DNA from 2 places in the Paraburkholderia sp. GAS42 genome. Region 2 is predicted to be linked to the other one. Evidence: riboswitches for the same ligand, from Rfam matches in the RefSeq annotation. Region 2 holds a riboswitch; the other holds the start of a gene.
The links. A riboswitch is a leader RNA that binds a small molecule or an ion and turns the genes downstream of it on or off. The one in region 2 is predicted to bind cobalamin.
Positions count from the first base shown of each region.

Region 1: another riboswitch for cobalamin. It lies ahead of P3T16_RS20895 (TonB-dependent receptor plug domain-containing protein); the one in region 2 lies ahead of cobG (precorrin-3B synthase).

Region 1 is NZ_JBNDML010000014.1:75,984-79,962, reverse strand. It holds gene P3T16_RS20900 (FecCD family ABC transporter permease) at 1-229, opposite strand, end outside; gene P3T16_RS20895 (TonB-dependent receptor plug domain-containing protein) at 266-2,155, opposite strand; cobalamin riboswitch at 2,257-2,505, opposite strand; gene P3T16_RS20890 (ATPase) at 2,693-3,067, shown strand; gene P3T16_RS20885 (cell division protein ZapA) at 3,064-3,378, shown strand; RNA gene ssrS (6S RNA) at 3,499-3,680, shown strand; gene P3T16_RS20875 (EVE domain-containing protein) at 3,779-3,979, shown strand, end outside.
Region 2 is NZ_JBNDML010000015.1:91,533-95,511, forward strand. It holds gene P3T16_RS21965 (cobalt-precorrin-5B (C(1))-methyltransferase) at 1-260, opposite strand, end outside; gene cbiE (precorrin-6y C5,15-methyltransferase (decarboxylating) subunit CbiE) at 260-1,468, opposite strand; cobalamin riboswitch at 1,554-1,732, shown strand; gene cobG (precorrin-3B synthase) at 1,826-3,232, shown strand; gene P3T16_RS21980 (precorrin-8X methylmutase) at 3,225-3,851, shown strand; gene P3T16_RS21985 (precorrin-2 C(20)-methyltransferase) at 3,852-3,979, shown strand, end outside.

The sequences.
Region 1 (3,979 bases), on a different contig from region 2:
ACGAAGACGATGACGTTAGCGACGACGAAAATTCACTCACATGCCACGGCATCAACGCAGCAAGCACACGCAGAGGCCCGACTGCGACACTGCCAAGCGCGAGCGACGCAATGAACACAACAAGCGCCAGCATGCCGAGACCGCACCAGATCAAGACGGCGCGCTTCGCGGTCATACCCGTGACGGAACGCATCGCAGCGCGATTCATCGCGGTGAAATCAGACGACATATCGACTCAGCCTGTGAGGCAGCAACGCAAGGCGCGTCACTGCTGCTGCCAGCCGAGCGTGAGATACGCGCCGCGTCGCGGGGTGTTGTACGTGTACGCCAGTTCATAGTCCCTGTCGAAAAGATTCTGGATCTGCGCGGCCACGTACCACGCCTTCGTGATGGTGTAGCGCGCCGACAGATTCACGACGCCGTAGCCTGCAAGTGTATTGCCGCTATCGTTTCGCTTGCCGCTCACGAGCCACTCGCCGCCCACACGCCAGCCGCCGATATCGCGATTCGCCGCGAACGAGGCGAAGCGACGCGCGCGCCGGTTCAGATCGGTGTCCGTGTCTTCGTCGACGGGATTCTGGACCGTAAAGGTTGCGCGCACATCGGTCTTGCCGACATGCCCGCTCCACGATCCCTCGACGCCCTGCACCTTCGCTTGCCCGACGTTCTGCGCAACGAATTCACCTGGACTCACCTGCTGATACTCGATCAGATTCGTATAGCGCGTCTGGAATGCGGTGAGCTTCATCACGCCGAGCGCGTTCGACGCGTACTGCAACGCCGCTTCGACCGAATGACTGCGTTCCGGCTGGATCGACGGATTGCCGCTGAACGGGAAGTACAGATCGTTGAAGGTCGGCGCGCGAAAAGCATCGGACCAGCTTGCAGTCACCTTCCAGTGTTCGGTGAAATCGTATCCGTAGCCGAGATAGTAACTGTTCGCGCCGCCGAAATCGGAGTACTGGTCGCGTCGCACGTTCGCCTGGAACTGACTGGCGCCAAAGCGTCCCGTATAACCGGCGAAGCCCGAGTTCACGTGACGGTCGGGCGCAGCGTAGGCGTTCGAATCAAGGCTCTGGTCGAGATGCTCGTAGCCGAGCTGAAACTTCTGCTGCGGCGCGAACGTGAAATCGTTCTGCCACGTGTATTGACGGTTATCCGTGTTGAAGTGGTCGGTGTAGGTGCCGTTCAAGGCCGTCGTGCTGCGGTCGTTACCCGCAGCGACGATGAAGTGCGTCGTCCACCCGTCGGTCACGCGACCGTTCGCGAACACCGACGCCTGCTGTACCTTGCTGTACAGATTGTTGAGATCGGTGGGCGCGCTGAACGGATTGTCGAAGCTGTCGTTGCCGTTCGACTGGAAGTAGCGCACGCCCACGTCCCAGCTTTCGTTGAAGCGGTGCCGCACGGATGCCGCGATGCTTTCGTTCAGATAGCCGTTCGCGTTCGGGTTGACCGGCGCGAGCGCGGGATTGATCGACGAGAAGCCGTCGTCCTTCGCGCGCGCGATCGAAAAGCTGAAGGTCGTCTTGCCGTCCTTGTCGAGCGCGCCGTCCACGCCGGCCTGCTGGCGCTGCGTGTGATAGCTGCCGTATTCGACGGAGAAATTGAAGCGTGGCGGATGATTGCCGCCATCTTTCGTGAACACCTGCACGACGCCGCCAACCGCACCCGATCCGTACAACGCCGACACGTTGCCGTTGACGACCTCGACGTGATCGATCTGGTCGAGTGGAAGCTGTTCGATCTGCGCGTTGCCAAGGCTCACCGAATCGACGCGCACGCCATCGATCAAAATGAGCGACTGCTGCGCCGAAGCGCCTCGCAGAAAAAGACTCGCCGACGAACCCGGGCCGCCATTGCGCACAATCTGTGCGCCGGGCGCGAGTTGCAGCAGGCCGGGCAGATCGCGCGCGGTGCTGTCGGCGATGTCCTGCGGGTTGAAGCGCGTGGTCTCTGGAATGGCATCGGCGAGCGACTGCGGTCCGCGCGCCGCGGTGACCACGACTGGCGCCAGCGTGACCACTGGCGCTGCGGACGGCGTCGCGTTCTGGGTGGACGCCGGTGCGTCGTCCGTCTTCGCGGACTGGGCCTGTGCGGCAAGCGGCAGGCCGGTCAAGGCGAGCAGCGCCGCGCGGGCGATGGGCGTGTACATCGGATGAATTCCTGTGGCTGGCGTGCACGGCCCGCTTCCCCGCAGGCCGTTGCGTAGCAGGACGGCCGTTCATCGACGCGCAGGCTGCCTGCCGCGTGCGAACGACGTCCTTCCCTCTGGCCGGTATCCGGGCTGGCGACGCATCGATCCGCCTTCCCACGCATGAATGCGCAGTGGCATTGCGCGCCTTTTTTAAGGGCGTGTACTGGATCGACTTGCGTGAAATAACGCGGTCGCTTACCGTTGCGGGGGCAGCACAGGTTAGCGCGGCCGTATCGCCGCGCGCCCTGTTTCCCGTTTAACTGCGCGACATGAAAACGCGCGCGGGCACCAAAGTGCCGCAAGTGTAGGAGCGACCTGCTGTAGCGTCAAGAAAGCCCGGCTCACTGCAATTCGCGTGCGCGCCATTTGCACGATTTCAGCGTTTTGCAGGCATAAAACTCGCAAAAAGCCGTGTTGTTACGTCTCGAAACGAGACAATTGTCGGAACCTGCGACATTCCGCGCTAGAATGCCGTGTCTTTAGAGGACGCAGCACATGCTCAACGAACTCGAAACACTCTCACAAAACATTGGCCGGCTGATCGAAATCAGCCAGCGTCATCACGAGGCGCGCCGCGCACTCGAAGATCAACTCGCCCAGGCGCGCGCAGAATGCGCAGCCATACGCGTTGAACTCGAGCAGACACGCGAAGAGCGCAACGCGCTGCAAGCGGAGCGTGACACGCTCTCGTCGAAGATCGACGACGCGCAGGTTCGCCTGAACGCCATCCTCGAAAAACTCCCGCGCGCGCGGTCGCACGCCGAGCCGGACAACCAGCTCGACCTGCTTGCGACCTCGCAGCATGAGGCGCATGAAGAGCACGACCAGGAAGCCGGCCGCGAAGTCACCCGCCACGGAGAAAATGCATGACCACGAAGCAGATCGAAGTCTCGATTCTCGGCCAGCCGTATCGTCTCGCCTGTTCGCCGGAAACCGAAGGCGCGCTGCTTGAAGCAGTGGCACGTGTCGATGCGGAAATGTCGAAGATCCGCTCGGGCAGCAACGTGCGTGGGCAGGATCGTATTGCCGTGATGGCGGCGCTGTCGCTGGCATCGGAACTGCTTAAGCTGCAAGCCAGTGTGCGACACGGAGAATCTTTTCCCGCTGAAGAAATCCGGCGTACAATGCACTCCATGAACGAACAGCTGGGCGCAGTCATCCAGCAGTACGGTGTGCAGTAAAAGTTTTAACGGGCGATTGTTTTAAAGGCCGGTTGTGTAACCGGTCTTCGAGTTCAGCGCAACGTACTTCGTGAGGTCGCTGTGATTGCAGCGAGCGTCTGGATTCAAAAAGTTTAGTCAGCTTCCCTGCCTGGTTCGCCAAGGTCATATATTCCTTGAACCAATGCCATGTGCACGGTTGCGGAAATTTGCAGCACGGGTGTGCGCGTCACTCTGTCTGATGTACCCGAAGTGCGGCTAACTGCGACCAATTCTGAACTCCCGGTTCAGGATGCCGGCCTAGCGGCTATGGCGGGGACCTATTCAACGGCATCGGACACTCGTCCGGTGCCGTTTCCGTTTGTAGTTCCGCTTTCTTTCGCTTTCTCTCTCCCTTTCTTCTCGACGTTCATATCGACTCATGCGCTACTGGCTAATGAAGTCCGAACCGGACGAAGCAAGCATCGATCATCTCGCCAACGCCCCGCATCGCACACTGCCCTGGACGGGCGTGCGCAACTATCAGGCACGCAACTTCATGCGCGACATGATGCAGGTCGGCGACGGTGTGCTGTTCTATCACTCGAGTTGCCCTGAGCCGGGTATTGCTGGCATCGCGGAA
Region 2 (3,979 bases):
ACCACCGCGCCGTGCGTTACGTCGGGATCGTCGCCGGCATCCTTGATCGTGCCTGCTTCCGCGCCGCCGTCGTCTGTCAGGCGGCAGAACACGAGCGGCATCGGCACGTGCTGGCCCTTCGGCAACACGATATCCGCGACATCGGATGCCACGCCCACGAGCAGCAGACGCGCAGCGGCAAGCGAGGTCGCCGTCGCACAACTCCCGGTCGTGTAGCCGCTACGCAGGGGCGCGGGCTGTTCGGGCGTTTCGTCGCGCATTATGGTTTGCCGGTTTCGAGCAGCGTGATCGGCAACGCCTGGCGCCAGGTGTCGAAGCCGCCAAGCGGCTGGGCCTGCGCGACACTAATGCGCGTCAATGTGCCGCCGTGCTGTTCGCGCCATGCGACCAGCGCGGCCTCGCTCTGCACCGTCACCGCATTGGCGACGAGCCGCCCGCCGCTACGCAGTTGCGCCCAGCAGGTGTCGAGTACGCCAGGCACCGTGACGCCGCCGCCGATAAAAATCGCGTCAGGCGCAGTCAGGCCATCAAGCGCATCCGGCGCCTTGCCCGCGACGATCTGCAAGCCCGGCACGCCAAGGGCGTCGCGATTGTGTTCGATGAAACGCTGCCGTTCGGGTTGCGCCTCGATGGCGATGGCCCGGCAGGATGGGTGCGCGCGCATCCATTCGATCCCAATCGAGCCGCAACCCGCGCCCACATCCCAGAGCAGTTCGCCCGGCTTTGGCGCGAGGCGTGCGAGCGTGATCGCACGGATATCGCGCTTCGTCAACTGCCCGTCGTGCAGCCAGGCTTCGTCTGGCAAGCCGCTCGTGAGCGGCAGCGGTTGCGCTTCCTGCGAAACGCGACATTCGATGGCGACAAGATTCAGCGCAGCCACTTCGCTCGCAGTCCATGCGTCGGCGCGTGCATCGATCCGCCGTTCCGACGCGCCCCCCAGGTGCTCCAGCACGATCATCCGGCTCGGACCAAAACCGCGTGCGGTCAACAGTGCGGCGATGGCGGCGGGCGTGCGGCCGTCGCTGCTCAGGACGAACAGCCGCGTATCACGATGCAGATGCGCGTTAAGCGTCGCGAGCGGCCGGCCGACAAGCGAGACCATCGCGAGATCCTGCAGCGGCCAGCCAAGCCGCGCCGCCGCCAGCGACAACGACGAAGGCGCCGGCAGCACGCGCATTTCGTCGGCGGATACCTGACGGGCGAGCGTTGCGCCGACGCCGAACAGCATGGGGTCCCCGCTCGCGAGCACGCAGATGGATGCATTCGGGCCGCGATGCGCGAGCACCGGCGCCAGGTCGAACGGACGCGGCCACGGCTCGCGTCGCGCGCGCAGCCGCGGCGGCAGCATCGCGAGGTGACGCTCACCGCCGTACACCACTGACGCGTCCAGCAGCGCACGCCGCGCCGGCCGTCCCAGACCGGCAAAACCGTCGTCACCCATTCCCACTACGGTCAGCCACGCCCGCATGCGACCATCCCCATTCTTGAGTCCCGATATGACTGCTGCGGCGCACCAGGCAAGGCCGCAGCGTACTTGTGCTGTGCGAAAAAAGGCATAATACAGCCTCGCCGGTGCCCTTCGGGGCCGAAGAGGGAACACAGATCGTCTGTGGCTGCCCCCGCAACTGCATGCAGCGAGTCCGCGCCTCACCTGTGCCACTGGTTCGACCGGGAAGGCCGGCGCGGACCACGACCTGCCAGCCAGGAGACCTGCCGGTGAGACTTGTTCGTGCCAGCCAACGTCGGGCGGGGTGTACCGATGCCGCAGCATTTCCCCCTTTGCGGGGTGCTCGGGCCGTCGCGCGGCGCACAACCCGGTGACCTCTTGAACCACGTTTCGTCTTTCTTCGCTCCGATTGCCGCATTGCGCCCTTCGGCCTGCCCTGGGCTGTTTCGCATCGTGCAGGCGCTTGACGGCGGCCTCTGCCGGCTCAAGCTGCCTTGCGGTGAATTGAGCGCGGAACAGGCGCGGGCTATCGCAGATGCGGTCGACGCGCATGCGTCGGGCGTGATCGAGGTGACGAACCGCGCGAACCTGCAACTGCGTGGCGTGCGCGCGGGCCACGAAAACGCGCTGATCAAGCGCTTGCTGCATGCGGGACTCGGGCCGCAAGGACCGTTTGCCGACGATGAAACGAACCCGGTCGCGCGCGACGACATCCGAAATCTCATGGTCAGTCCGCTTGCGGGCCGCGATCCACACGCGCTCTTCGACATCACGCCGCTTGCGTCGCAGATTCTCGCGCTGTTGCAAAACGATCCGCGTTTTACGGCACTTTCACCCAAGTTCGCGCTGATGCTCGATGGCGGCGAGCGCCTCGCCATGCTCGACCATCCGCACGATATCTGGCTTGCTGCAGTGCAGGATCTCGACGAAGTGCGTTTTGTTTTTGGGCTTGCGGGTTGTCCGCCGGTCCGCACCAACGTGCGCGAGAGAAGCGAAGGCCCGGCGTCGAAAGCGCTGGCTTCCGTTTTGCCGCACCAGGTTCCTCCGCTGGTCGACGCACTGCTGCATACGTTCCTCGACCTCGCTGCGCCCGACGATTCCCGCATGCGTGATGTGCTCGCTACACACGGTGTCGCGACTGTTTTGCAGCGTGCACAGTCCAGAGTCGATTTCACTCTTGCGCGGGATATTCGTTCAGATGCATGGTGCCGCATCCCTACAGATGAGTCATCAAGACTCGGCTCGCACCCGCAAATCAACGCCGGCCTTTCATACGTCGGCGGCCAGCCAAAGCTTGGACGCATCGATGTTCCGATGCTCAAAGGCCTTGCCCAGCTTGCTAGCGAAGTGGGCAGCGCAACGCTTCGCATGACGCCATGGCAAGGCGTGCTCATCCCGGACATCGTCAGTGAGAATACACCTCAAGCGTTAAAACGACTTGAGTCACTAGGACTCGCTGTCAGCGCATCCGATCCGCTCACGCACCTGATCGCCTGCACGGGTTCTCAAGGCTGCCTGAAGGGAATGGCCGACACCAAGGCCGATGCCCTGCTGCTTGCCGCGCGTCTGCCCGCTCACGTCGACGTGCATCTCAGTGGCTGTCCACGCTCGTGCGCTGCCGCCCATTGCGCGCCGTGGACGCTGCTCGCCGTTGCACCCGCTCATTACGATCTTTATCGACGCGACGGCACGCCTGGTTTTGGCGAGCGTGTCGCACAACACCTGACGATCGAACAGGCCGCCGATTCGCTTGAACGCCTGACCCGGAGATCATTCGATGCTTGATTACATTCGCGACGGTCGGGAGATCTATCGCCAGTCTTTCGCGACGATCCGCGCGGAAGCCGACCTGAGCCACATTCCCGCCGACCTCGAAAAGCTCGCGGTCCGCGTGATCCACGCGTGCGGGATGGTCGACATCGTCGACGATCTGCAGTTTTCCACGGGTGCCGGCGTGGCCGGCCGCGCGGCGCTGCTGCGCGGCGCACCGATTCTCTGCGATGCGCGCATGGTTGCCGAAGGCGTCACGCGGGCACGCCTGCCCGCGGACAATCCGGTCATCTGCACGCTTGGCGATCCTTCCGTGCCGCCCATGGCGCTCACGCTTCACAACACTCGCTCAGCGGCAGCGCTAGAGCTGTGGCGACCGCATCTGGAAGGCAGCGTGGTGGTGATCGGCAACGCGCCGACGGCCCTCTTCTATCTGCTCGAGATGCTTGACGCCGGCGCGCCGAAACCCGCATTGATCCTCGGATTCCCGGTGGGTTTCGTCGGTGCGAAAGAATCGAAGGCGATGCTCGCGGAGAACAGCCGCGGCGTGCCGTTCGTGATCGTCGCGGGACGGCGCGGCGGCAGCGCAATGGCGGCCGCTGCGGTTAACGCGCTTGCCTCGGAGGAAGAATAAATGACGGTGCGTGGACGTCTCTTTGGACTCGGCGTCGGCCCCGGCGACCCGGAGCTGATCACGCTGAAAGCGGTGCGACTGCTCAAGGCGGCGCCCGTCGTCGCGTACTTCGTGGCGAAGGGAAAAAA